Regions from separate parts of the Sporolactobacillus pectinivorans genome, predicted to be linked through region 3. Evidence: riboswitches for the same ligand, from Rfam matches in the RefSeq annotation. Region 3 holds a riboswitch; each other region holds the start of a gene.
The links. A riboswitch is a leader RNA that binds a small molecule or an ion and turns the genes downstream of it on or off. The one in region 3 is predicted to bind S-adenosylmethionine.
Positions count from the first base shown of each region.

Region 1: another riboswitch for S-adenosylmethionine. It lies ahead of metE (5-methyltetrahydropteroyltriglutamate--homocysteine S-methyltransferase); the one in region 3 lies ahead of COP04_RS07480 (methionine ABC transporter ATP-binding protein).
Region 2: another riboswitch for S-adenosylmethionine. It lies ahead of COP04_RS06620 (cyclase family protein); the one in region 3 lies ahead of COP04_RS07480 (methionine ABC transporter ATP-binding protein).
Region 4: another riboswitch for S-adenosylmethionine. It lies ahead of COP04_RS06125 (hypothetical protein); the one in region 3 lies ahead of COP04_RS07480 (methionine ABC transporter ATP-binding protein).

Region 1 is NZ_NXGA01000001.1:3,305,024-3,308,340, reverse strand. Features, by position in the region: gene metE (5-methyltetrahydropteroyltriglutamate--homocysteine S-methyltransferase) at 5-2,311, opposite strand; SAM riboswitch class I at 2,407-2,524, opposite strand; gene COP04_RS16170 (globin-coupled sensor protein) at 2,943-3,317, shown strand, end outside.
Region 2 is NZ_NXGA01000001.1:1,384,519-1,387,835, forward strand. Features, by position in the region: SAM riboswitch class I at 444-551, shown strand; gene COP04_RS06620 (cyclase family protein) at 920-1,669, shown strand; gene COP04_RS06625 (APC family permease) at 1,701-3,107, shown strand.
Region 3 is NZ_NXGA01000001.1:1,555,490-1,558,806, forward strand. Features, by position in the region: gene COP04_RS07475 (anti-sigma-I factor RsgI family protein) at 1-240, shown strand, start outside; gene COP04_RS20740 (hypothetical protein) at 397-486, shown strand; partial or broken gene COP04_RS20465 (hypothetical protein) at 470-817, shown strand; SAM riboswitch class I at 989-1,108, shown strand; gene COP04_RS07480 (methionine ABC transporter ATP-binding protein) at 1,291-2,313, shown strand; gene COP04_RS07485 (methionine ABC transporter permease) at 2,310-2,975, shown strand; gene COP04_RS07490 (MetQ/NlpA family ABC transporter substrate-binding protein) at 3,034-3,317, shown strand, end outside.
Region 4 is NZ_NXGA01000001.1:1,280,621-1,283,937, forward strand. Features, by position in the region: gene fliW (flagellar assembly protein FliW) at 1-320, shown strand, start outside; gene csrA (carbon storage regulator CsrA) at 325-570, shown strand; SAM riboswitch class I at 772-876, shown strand; gene COP04_RS06120 (helix-turn-helix domain-containing protein) at 1,033-1,320, shown strand; SAM riboswitch class I at 1,382-1,486, shown strand; SAM riboswitch class I at 1,575-1,665, shown strand; gene COP04_RS06125 (hypothetical protein) at 1,678-2,013, shown strand; gene COP04_RS06130 (hypothetical protein) at 2,235-2,483, shown strand; gene COP04_RS06135 (hypothetical protein) at 2,892-3,230, opposite strand.

The DNA.
Region 1 (3,317 bases), 1.7 Mb from region 3:
TTTTTTATTTTTCAACTATGTCTCCGAGTTCGGCGCGGACTTCTTGAGCGGCTTCAACCATGTTTTTTAATGCCGGAATGGCTTCTTCCGGCCGGCGGGTTTTCAGGCCGCAGTCCGGATTGATCCAGAAGATTTTCGGATCCAGTACTTTCAGTGCCCGTTCGGCGTAGGATTTCATTTCGTCAACGCTCGGGATACGCGGGCTGTGGATGTCGTATACACCCAGACCAATTCCTTTTTTATACTTGAATGCTTCAAAAGTTGATATCATTTCACCGTGGCTGCGGGCGCCTTCAATCGAAATGACATCGGTATCCAGCGCATCGATAGCTTCGATGATTTCATCGAACTCTGAATAGCACATATGCGTATGAATCTGGGTATCATTATTGACAGATGAAGTAGTCAGGCGGAATGCGTAGATGGCACTGTGCAGATAATCGGCCTTTTTTTCTTCCTTCAGCGGGAGACCTTCACGCAGCGCCGGTTCGTCGACCTGAATCATTCGAATGTCCGCTTCTTCAAGCGAATGGATTTCTTTTTTCAGTGCAAGTGCGATTTGGTTAAACACGTCGGCTTGGTTGATATCATTGCGAACAAATGACCAATTATAGATCGTGACAGGGCCCGTCAGCATGCCTTTGACCGGTTTTTTGGTCAGCGACTGGGCGTAGGCACTTTCTCCAACGGTTATCGGCGAGTTCCATGCGACATCTCCGAATATCAGCGGTGGCTTTACACAGCGTGAACCATAGGATTGTACCCAGCCGAAACGGGTGAATGCGAATCCGGCCAGTTTTTCACCGAAGTATTCTACCATATCGTTCCGCTCAAATTCTCCGTGAACAAGCACATCAATGCCGATATCTTCCTGAATACTGATCCACTTGGCCGTTTCATCTTTTATAAACTGGTCATACTGTTTTTTCGTCCATTCGCCTGTTCGCAGATTGCGGCGGGCCTGGCGGACTTCTTTTGTCTGCGGGAAGCTTCCGATTGTGGTCGTCGGCAGCAGTGGCAACTGAAATGCGTCTTGCTGGATCTGCTGCCGCAGCTTGTAGGAACCCGGGCGTGACGGCAGATCGCTGTCAAGCTGATCCAGCTCTTTCCGGACATCTTTATTGTTACGGTGGGCCGACTGCTGAAGTGCATCAAGGTCCCTGCCGGACTTTTCTATAATAGTTGTGATGTTTTCTTTGCCCTCATTCAGTCCTTTTGCCAGAGCCACTGCTTCCGCCAGTTTCTGATCGGCAAACGAGAGTGCGTTTTTCAGGACAGGGTCCAGTTCCTTCTCGTTCTCGATTGTGACGGGGACATGAAGCAGGCTGGAAGATGGGGTAATCCAGAGTTTATCTTTTCCCCCGACAGTGGCGAGCAAACTTTCAAGTTCATCAAAAGTTGCGGCAAGATCTGTTTTCCAGATGTTGCGTCCGTCGATCACACCGGCTGCGAGCACTTTATCTTGGGGAAAGCCATAAGCTTTGATTGCCTCAAGATTGGCTTTTTTGCCATAAACAAAATCGAGACCGATGCCGTCAATCGGTAATTTTACAACTTCTTTATAGTCATCGACCGCTTCGAAATAAGTCTGCAGCAGCAGTTTCAGACCCGGAACGCCTTCTTTGAATGCCTGATAGACTTTCTGAAAAACGGCGAGATCATCGGGCGTCAGCGTCTTTACTAAAATTGGTTCATCAATCTGCACCCATTCAGCTCCGGCATTTTTCAATTCACTGAAGATCTGAATGTAAAGTGGAATCAGTGAATCCAGCAGAGTCTGAAAGTGTTCCTGATCATAGCCCTTGGAAAGCTTCAGCAAAGTTACAGGTCCGACAATGACCGGTTTCGAGGTGATTCCCAATTCTTCCTTCGCCTCATTGAACAGCGCGAGCAGCCTGTTTGATGTTATATGAGGTTGGGTTTCATTACTGATTTCAGGAACGATGTAGTGATAGTTTGTATCGAACCACTTTGTCATTTCCGACGCTTCCGTTTCTTTATTGCCGCGGGCAATTGAAAAGTAGGTCTCAAGTGAAATTTCCTTTTCGTCTTTGTTGAATCGTTCAGGAATCAGTCCGAACAGAACGGCGGTATCCAGCACATGATCGTAAAGGCTGAAATCGCCGACCGGTATGAGATCCACACCGACTTCCCTTTGCTTTTTCAGATAATTGAGCCTCAGATTTTTCACGGTCTTCAAAAATTTGTCCTTTGAAATCTTTGCGGCCCAGAACTGCTCGAGAGCCTTCTTCCATTCTCTTTTTTCGCCGATTCTTGGATAACCAAGATTTGAACTCAGCACTTTTGCCATTTTTCTCCATCCTCCTGTTTATCAGTGATCATCTCTGAGGGGCAAAAATAAAAGCCTCTCTATTCGTTAGAGAGGCTTGATCGATCATCCGCACCCTCTTATTTTTCAAAGCCGCCAAATTTGGAAGCTTTGCTGGAATTAGCACCTTTTTCATAAAAATTGAAAGGTTGCCGGGCTTCATAGGGCCAGTCCCTCCGCCACTCTTAATAAGAGTCAACAAAAACACCATTTTTAAGTTAAAAAGAGTTTATCATGAATCCGTTTGTTCGTCAATTTAATTTAAGAAGGTTGCAATGGCTATTAAGTCAATCCACTTTTATGCCGATAAATAAGTGGTATTCTTTAAAAACATTAAAGCGGTAAAAAATTTATCCGCGTATTTAAGGACTAAAGGGGATATTATTATAGTAAACCTCTTCCTGAGGAGAATTTTAAGTGAAAGTATCTGTTTCCGGAAGCAGGGCAGGGTCCATAGGTAATAGAGCCACAGAAATTTTGCAACAGTCATTCGTAGATTGCACATTCAAATCAGTAAATGTGAAATGCTTGGATCTGTTCATCCGGGCATATCAATGTCTCAGGAGCAATGTTTAAAAATCTTTCGGCATAAAAAGAAAGCAGGCAGATAAGCATGGTTTTTAGTGTTAAGAAAGGGCCGGGTATGAGCTGGCTTGAGAAAGCAAAATCTGAAAGAACTTCAATCACTGTTGATGATCCGAAAATAATGGACAAGCTTAAAATGCTAGATTTAACTGTTTCCGATTTGCAGCTGCTTAAAACATTACAGCCTTTTGTAAAAAAAGAAATCAACCAGATTGCAAAAGACTTTTATTCCAGTTTCTATCAGATCGATGAACTTCGAGAAATTATTGATCGTTACAGTTCGGTAGAGAAACTGAGTCAGACACTCGCCGTCCATGTCATGGATTTCTTTTCCGGGGTTATTGATGACTCCTTCCTTGAAAGAAGGGTCCGCGTTGGGAAAATGCATTATAAAATAGCTTTG
Region 2 (3,317 bases), 170 kb from region 3:
TCGGAATGACCTAATTAGTTTACGGTGTCAGCAGTGTTTATCCATAATGAACAACCGTCATCTACACAGCAGATGGCGACTATTATGTCTATTTTTAAATGGGTAAATACCCCTGTTTATTTCATTAATCATGAAAGCTGTTCCGCTACTATTTTTGATGCGGAGAACCGTATCATAAGTAAATGAGGTTTTTTGTTAAAAAACAAACGTCCCTATAGTTGTATAAAGGAACGCGTTAATATTACTTTAATTATTTTAAAATTGCTCTTCCAATAAATTTTGACCACCTATAAACATAAACCATGGATCCGGGCGGCCGTACAGATCAGAAACAGTAGACTTTGAGAGATAAAACTAATAAAACAGATAAAAAAAGTATGAATATCTCTTGTTTTTTATAAAATTGTTTTGTATTATTTTATCTAAAGTAAAAAACTTAATATATCTTATCAAGAGTGGTGAAGGGACTGGCCCTATGAAACCCGACAACCAGCATTCTGAGGAGGAATGTATTGGTGTTAATTCCAGCAGATTAATCTGAGAGATAAGAGAACAAAGTGCTTAATAAAATAAAAAAGCACAAAGCCGTTTTCTTATTCAAAGCAAACGGCTTTTTTGTATCTTATTTTTTTGGATTAGAAAACTGAACATAAGGGGGCTTGATTAAAAATTCTCAGGAAGTTGAATTCAAAAATAACTTTAAGCATAGGGGGTTGTTATTTCTGAATAAAAAACAATGATCATTTCACTCTCTGCACGAGCGATTGCCATCAATGTCATTGCTGGAACAGTTGGTGATACATACTATTGACCGTTCCCCACTTGAAAATTCTATTTTGTTTTTGGATGCATTTTTTAAAGCGGGTTCAAGAATGATAGCAAGCCTTTTTTATTAAATTTTGTGTATAGGATGATGAGTATGAGTAATTTATGGAATGAAGTAGAAAGGTTGAAAGATTTCAGATGGATTGATTTGTCTCATGGATTGAACGATGAAAGCCCATATTGGGGAGGTATGCCGGATGGAGTACGTGAGATAGGAAAAACGGTATATGATTATGATCAGGAATTGAGACTCAGAATTCAAACCTTCAAATTTCCTGGTCAATTTGGAACCCATATAGATTATCCTGGACACTTTGTTCAGAGTGGTAAGCTTTCTGATCAATTTGGCATAAAAGATTTAGTGTTTCCACTGATTGTGATTGATGTTTCAGAAAAGGTTAAGCAAAATTCGGATTATGAGTTAACACTGGCAGACATTGCAGAGCATGAAAAAAAATATGGAAGAATTCCGGAACATTCCTTTGTTGCACTTCGCACAGATTGGAGCAAAAGATGGCCAGATGAAAAGGCTTTGTCAAATCTAGATTCAGATGGAAATGAACATTGCCCTGGTTGGACAGTTGAGACCTTAAAATTTTTGTTTGATGAGCGAAATGTGGCGGGAAATGGGCATGAAACTTTGGATACTGATGCTTCTGTCGGGTTTCTGGCAGTTGGTGATTTGGTCAGTGAGCGCTTTGTTTTGGAAAGAGGAAAAATTCAGGTCGAGTTATTGACAAATCTGGATCAAGTCCCGCCAGTAGGTGCAGTTATCTTTATTGCTTCTCCTAATATCGAAGGAGCAACAGGACTTCCCGCTAGAGTATGGGCAATAACAGAATAAAAAATAACTAATTAGCAAAGAAGGATAAAATATGGGAGAGAAAAAAACACTTAAAAAAAATCAGTTAAATTTTCTAGAGGTTATCGCACTGTCTATAGCAATTCTTGCGCCTACCTTTGCAAGTTCAATGAACTTTGGGCTGATCGCTTCAAGCGCAAGCTATTCTGTCAGTTTAGTTTTCATTATTTCAGTTATTGCATTGCTACTTGTTTCGGTAGCATTTGTTAAATTTGGCAAAGAATTTGTTTCCGCTGGCTCTGCTTATACATATGTGGAAGCCGGCTTAGGAAACAAATTTGGTGCAATAAGCGGTTGGGCACTTTTGCTTACTTATGCAGGTTATACGAGTGGTTGCTCATCAGCATTCGGGTATTTATTCAGTGATTTTATTCGCCAGCTTACAGGAATAAATATTCCTTGGGTGATTTTCGCCTTATTAAGTTTATTGTTGATCTGGTATATTACCTATTATGATATCAAAGTAAGCACTAGAATCATGCTCTTTATAGAAATTTTTTCTGTTCTCCTAGTTTTGGGTATCGCAATAGTTGTATTGATAAGGGTAGGTACAACAACCGGACTTAGTGCTGCACCTTTTAAATTTTCTAATGGATCATCTCTTAATGGTATCGGTGCCGGTATGGTTGCCGCCATATTGAGTTTTGCAGGATTTGAAGGAGCGGCTAGTCTTGGAGAGGAAAGTAGGAATCCGAAAAAATACATTCCTGTTGCAATTTTGAGTACTGTTATCTTTGCTGGAGTAATTTACATTTTTGTCAGTTTTGCCGAGATTAACGGCTTTGGTGTTACGAGTGCTGGTCTGAAGGCATTCACAAGTTCCGGCTCAACAATCGTAGAATTATCGAATAAGTATGCCGGTGCCGTGTTCACGGTAATTATCACCTTTGCTATCAGCATTTCAGCATTTTCTACTGCATTAGGTTCCAGTACAGCAAGTAGTCGAGCTCTTTATCAGTTAGCAAAAGATGGGAAGGTTCCTTCGCTGTTTGGGAAAGTGCATGAAAAACATAACACACCGTATATTGCCGATAGTGTCATTACAATCGCATCGGTCATCCCGATAATTGCTCTCTATTTTGGTAGCGGTTTGCAAATTGATGGCTTTACGGTATTTTATTACATTGGGACAATTGGAACTCTTGGTCTCATTGTTGTTTATCTACTAACTTGCATAAGCTCAGTTGCATATTTTGGCTTTAATAAGAAAGTATGGACCTGGCAGAATATTGCACCTATCGTAGGTGGATTACTCCTACTTTACGTGCTTTGGGCGAACGTTAGCCCATCAGCTCTTTCGTATCCTTTTAATATTTTCCCATATATTGCACTTGCTTTTATTGCAATAGGTAGTATTTATACTTATTATTACCAAAAAGGGAGCAGGGTAGCTGCAGATCAATCAAATATTACTAATTAATGTCCCATTAATGATTGAGTGAGCTATTTTGACTGTCAATAAAGTTTTTTAAAGTATAAAAAGATCGGAGAGAAATTTATTTGAATTTCTCTTCGATTCTTTTTTTGAGGTGGATTGACCAACCAAGCCAACAATTTGAGTTCGAAAGTATTTGGCAATTAATTTATGCATGTCCGGTGGGCACACAGTATAATCAAAACGGTGGAAGGA
Region 3 (3,317 bases):
ATTGAAAAAGCAGTTCCGCCAATAACAATTCCGTGGAAGAAATTGGTAAAAAAAATTACAGATGGTCAGGATCGTGCTTCGTTTATTGAGAAAGGGCCCGATCAGATCCAAACGGCTAATACTTTATTTCAGAATCCGTTTCGGGATGTAGGGCAAAGCGGGCGAAATAGCAGTAGCTACCTTTTTCATGAAAATCATTTCGTTGCTGTACCGCTTAGTGCCGGACAGCGTGAAGCATGATCGAATCGTCACATATGCCGGACTGGCAGCGGGCATAGAGCTAACGTGCTATGCTCGCTTACTCTGTTTATTCAGAAGTATACTGAAGCAGATTAAGATTATGGGGTTGTATCGCTGGCTCTTATTCTCGGATGCGGCGCGATGATCGGCAGGCTGATGGAAGATCCAGGTGCTGCTCAGCGGATTGCCGATTCTATGAGTAGTAAATTTGGAAGGAAAAGAAGATTCAATGGGCTGGAATTGTGACCGGGCTGATCGTTGGTCGCAGCACATCGATCACGATGATTCTGCTGATGGACGGCGGTTGAGGTGCGTTGAACAGGTACTAGTCGGCAGTGGAATCGGTGATTACGTGGCTCGTTTGATGAAAGGAATATCGGTTTCGCCGATTATTCTTGTATTTCTCATCGTTGCTCACTGCACATTCTTGAGAGTGCCACGATTTCCGGTATGATCGCTGTGGCACAAGCCAGTCCGGAATCCTGGCGCTTAGGGCGGGAACATCACCCTTTCACATATCGATGATACGGATTTCTGGATATACAAGGAATATTTTAACCTATCCATTGGCCGATGATGAATCTGATCAGTTCACTTGTCACTCTGTGCATGATATTATTGCTTAGCGTGTTTGTTCATTAAATCGGAATTTTATCTTTATTCCGTCTGTTTCATGTTCGTCCAAAACACATTGACAAGCCTAAAGTACAATGATAGATTATGTGTACGCGAATTGAATAGCGAATGACTCTTATCCAGAGTGGCGGAGGGACTGGCCCGATGATGCCCGGCAACCCCCGGATTTTATTTTTGAAAATCCGGAATGGTGCTAATTCCTACGGATGCTTCGGTGTCCGGCAGATGAGAGAGGTGACCCAGCCCCTTTCTCATCTTGAGGGGTTTTTTGCTGTGTAAAAAAGCGTGGAAGGGGGGACAGCGAGTGGTCTGCATGCTTTTTAGCAGGCTGATTCATTTTTTATGACCAACTAAAAACAGAGGAATACATATTTTAGCCGGTCGTTTTTTTCTCTGAAAGAGAGGTTTATTGATTTGATCCAATTAACGCATGCAAGAAAAATTTATCAAACCGGTACCAGACCTGTAGAAGCATTAACCGATGTCAGTCTGAAGATTGAAAAGGGAGAAATCTTCGGAGTGATCGGTTATAGCGGGGCAGGAAAAAGTACATTGATCCGCCTGATTAATTTGTTAGAAAGACCGACATCCGGGACTGTGGAAGTTGACGGACACATCTTGTCCAGTTTATCTGCCGGAGAACTGCGTGATGCACGGAAACAGATTGGAATGATTTTTCAACATTTTAATTTGCTCTGGTCAAGGACTGTTGCTGAGAATATTTCTTTTCCGCTGGAACTGTCAGGAGTATCAAAAGAGAAAAGGAAGCACCAGGTGAACGAATTGATCCGGATGGTTGGCCTGGAAGGAAGGGAATCCTCCTACCCGGCGCAACTCAGCGGCGGTCAGAAGCAACGTGTCGGAATTGCGCGCGCTTTGGCAAACAATCCTAAAGTACTGCTTTGCGATGAGGCCACTTCTGCTCTTGATCCGAAAACTACAGATTCAATTCTCCAACTGTTAATGGAAATCAATCAATCTCTGGGAATTACAATTGTGCTGATTACCCATGAGATGCACGTGATTCGGAAAATCTGCAACCGCGTTGCTGTTCTTGATTCGGGCACTATTGTCGAAGAGGGCCTTACAGAAAATATTTTTGCAGATCCGCAGCAACCGATCACCCGCGAATTCGTCGGCCAGGTTGCAGCAGAAGAAAGGGATCCAGATCTAATCCGGCGTTTCCGCGCGGCTGGTCCGGATGGCAAAATTGTTCGCGTTATTTTCGATGGTTCAACTGACCAGGAACCGGCACTCGATACGTTTTTTCGCAATCATGCCATCCATGCCAACATCATAAAGAGTGATTTTTTGCCGGCGAATCACGGAAGCAAGGGAACACTGCTTCTGTTTGTCAGAGGCGCGGATGCAGACGTTCAATCAGCGCTTCAAAACCTGAAAAAGAAAAAGATAAGGGCAGAGGTGTTGCCGTTATGACCAATATTTTTCCAAATGTGGACTGGTCAGGCATGCTGCTGGCGACGGGTCAGACACTTTACATGACGCTGGTTTCGGGTATTTTCACATTTATTTTCGGACTGATTCTCGGGTTACTGCTTTTTCTTACTGCGAGCGGTGGATTGTACGAAAATGCGTGGGTGTATAAGCTGACTTCTTCTTTTGTAAATATTTTTCGTTCAATACCCTTCGTTATTCTGATCGTTTTGTTGATTCCACTGACCATCTTGATTATGAGGACAATGATCGGTGCTTCCGCGGCACTTCCATCCATTATTATTGGAGCTGCTCCCTTTTATGGGCGTCTGGTGGAAATTGGGTTACGGGAAGTGGACAAAGGTGTAATCGAGGCATCTGAAGCGATGGGGGCTACTCGATGGCAGATTATTATTAAAGTCCTGTTGCCCGAATCGTGGCCGTCCATGATTTCAGGTATGACCGTTACGCTGATCGCACTGATCGGCAATACTGCCATGGCCGGTGTTGTCGGTGCGGGAGGACTCGGTTCGGTTGCTTATAATGAAGGCTTTGAAGCAAACAATAATGATGTGACTTTTGTAGCAACGATCATCATTCTTATTATTGTTTTCGTGATCCAGTTTATCGGCGACCGGATTAGCCGAGCCGTGGATAAAAGATAGAGAAAGATTTACAGATGGCATCCTAAAAAAAATCACATAAAAACGGGGGAAACTGTATATGAAGAAATTATTTGTCTTTTCATTAATCCTGTCACTTGTCCTTATTCTAGCTGCGTGCGGAAAAGGAAGCGCCAATTCAGGCGGCCAGACGACACTGCTTGTTGGCGCTTCAGCCGTTCCACATGCAGAAATATTGAAACAGGCCGTACCGCTGCTTAAGAAAAAAGGTATCGATCTTAAAGTGAAAGTATTCAATGATTACGTCCTGCCTAATCAGGCGCTGGCTGCCAAACAGCTTGATGCCAATTATTTTCAGCACATTCCTTTCCTTGACCTTTATAA
Region 4 (3,317 bases), 270 kb from region 3:
GCGAAGCTTTTTCAGTTCTTCAATCTATTGATGAAATGAATGCTGCTTTTATTGTAACGTCGCCGTTCTTTTTTTTCAGTCAGTACAGTGTGGATCTGGCGGATACTTTTGTCAGTCAACTGTCAATAGAATCTGAAAAAGATGTCTCAGTTTGGGTCATTGTCAATGTCCAGAATCCTTTTACAAAATCAACCGCTAACCTTAAGGCACCGGTTATTATTAATATTTCTAAGAAACTCGGCAAACAATACATACAGGATCATTCCTCCTATTCACTCACTGAGCCGTTGGTTCAAAGAGAGAAAATGAAAAGGGAGTGATCTAATGCTTATTTTGACACGCAAACTTGGTGAATCGATCCATATTGGCGATCAGATTGAAGTCAGAATTGTCGCGATTGATGGAGATCAAATAAAACTGGGCATAAACGCTCCACGGGAAATCGATGTTCATCGGAGTGAAATTTATGAGTCGATTCAGAAAGCAAATAATCAAGCTGCATCTGAAAAATTGCCGGAAAATATTTTACGGGCGATAAAAGCAATGAAAAAGGGAAGACAGGATGAGTGAAGCTCAATTTGATATATAATTTTTTAGCCTGCATGAGTCATATCTGTGCAGGCTTTTTATACATTTAAATTGAGCGATTAATGATTTTGAAATTCAACAAATCGGCAACATTTTATTATAATTACATAAAACATATAAAATTAGTTGGAATAATGATTGACTTTTCATTCCAATTTTCATAAACTCAATATAACAGAGGTATTCTTATCAAGAGTGGTGGAGGGACCGGCCCTGTGAAGCCCGACAACCAGTCCCTGCAAAGGGGTATGGTGTCAATTCCGGCAGATGCAATCTGGAAGATAAGAATGGGAAATGAGTCAGGAAGTTCTCTCTTTAGTAAGGGGGCGGTAGCTTGACTTCTATTTTTTCAAACAGATAGCATCCTTTTTCCAAATCACCCGGTTTATTTAATTAACACTCGGCCCCATGTGTGTTGATCAGATATTTCGGATGCGATCAGGAATGAAGGAAAGTGATCACATGACGATCGATCAACTGGATGCTTTTCTGGCTGTGGTTAAGTATCAAAGCTATCGCGTGGCTTCGGAGAAGCTTTTTCTGTCGCAGCCATCGATTTCATCACGGATTCAGGCCCTTGAAAGGGAACTGGGTGCCGATCTCTTCATCCGGAGCGGCAGGGGGGTCGCTCTTTCCGAACAGGGCAGGATTCTTGTCCCCTACGCGAAACGAATGATTGGCGTATACAAGAAAGCGTGTATTGATCTGCATTCGGAATCCGGTTCCAGCTAATGAAATTCTCTAGCTGTTGACAAAAATCATATTGCACGGTAAAATTAATTCAATTAAATAAAACTTATCTAGAGTGGCGGAGGGACTGGCCCGATGAAACCCGACAACCAACACATAAAAATGTGCATGGTGTCAATTCCAGCAGAGTAAATCTGAGAGATAAGGAAAATAAGTCGAACGGCTACAGCGATTATTTTTCTCGATCTTTAGAAAAATGGTCGCTTTTCATATTTTTATTGAAAGCTGGCTGACAATTCTTATCAAGAGAGTCGGAGGGACCGGCCCGACGAAGACTCAGCAACGGGCTCTACAAGTACCGTGCTAATTCCGGAATGAAGATAAGAAGGAGTTTTTAGTATGTTGAATCAGGCGAAATACGCACAAATTGATAATTATCTGGATCTTTATCGTTTCGCAGGAGAATTGAATGACACTGAATGGCAAAATGAAATACTGGGGCTTCTAGCTGAGTTGCACCAGGATCATTCAGATTCCGAAAATCAGAAAAACCTCCAGCAGCAATTCATGGAGGTCAACCGCCAGATCTTGACACTCTATCAACGGTTGCGTTGTCATACATTGGAAGCGACGGATAAAGTGACAAACAGGCTTTATGCCCTAAAGCAGAGAAGGCTGGAGCTTGGGCGGGAGATTGATGCGCTGAAAAGTGGACATCAACAGTTTTGCCGCTGATCGCTTTTAATAGATCTTTTTTATGAGTTAAATACGAAAAATGGCGTGAGATCAACTGCCCACGTCTTTTTGGCGTCCATCCAATTTTCAAAACGGCAAATAAGCTTTGTCGGCGCTCAAAATCCATGGTAAATTAAGGGTGTGGAAGAGCTGGCATGCAGCGTATCAACAGTCATGCAGGAGCATTTTCCATAAAAACAAAATTCGGAGGGATTTTTATTATGGAAAAGATGGACATGATGAACAAGTCAATGATGATGCCGATGAACATGATGATGATGATGGAAATGGACAAGATGATGTGCGAGATGAAGTGCATGCATATGATGATGGAACGAATGTCCGGCATGGATATGAGTATGATGAAAGACATGGACAAGATGATGAACAAGGATGAAATGATGAGCTGTATGCACAAATGCGATGAGATGATGTCATCAATGATGGACATGATGGGGAAAATGAACTGATATATCAAGGATCTTGGTTCATTTGAAGCCTGGAGTCGTAAAAAAAGTCTCCAAAAATGTTCATTGATGCTCAATAGTTTCATAACTTTACTTTTTTCATGATGCCTTTCAGATATCCATGATTTTCTGGGAGGCATTCTTTTCATTTTATGGGTAACATCTGTGTAGATTTCAATCGTCGTTTTCATGTTCTTGTATTCTATACGTTGGATGGCTCATGAAATTTTTGGGGATGCAAAGTATGGCTTTGATCCGCTATAATAAGGGAGCTGGTCTCCATATGAAGTTACATCTTCAATTTTTCTAGACTCTTTAGCAGAACTTGGACCGGTAAAGTTAGATTCCTTGCTTCCTCCATTTTCCTATCCCCTATGTACGCCGCATAAGTAGTAAATTGAATGTCATAAATCATTTTCTAATGAGCGCCAGTATGCCGGCAACAATAATCAGCAGCCCGCTCAAAAATCCATAAAAGCTGATGAGCACGATATTCAGAACGCCACAAACTAAGATAATAATGCCAAAAACGACTCGCGACTTATTGATCATACAAGAAAATATAATGACTGAAGCCGAAATGATAATACAAGCAACGCCAAGCCCAATAATTTCGCCGGCTCCTGTTTTGAGTGCGCCAATAACCACAGCGAGGACTATAGGCAAAATGCCGCCAATGATGCCAAATGATCCTCCGATGATGCCGATAAACATTTCGTCAAAGCGGTTAGTTATGCTTTTCTCCGCCATAATGAACCCCCCATAGTTTGTTCTGTTAATAGGAGAGTAGGATACGATCGAAAACCAGGATTCTATGTCCTCTATTTTAGCTAAATT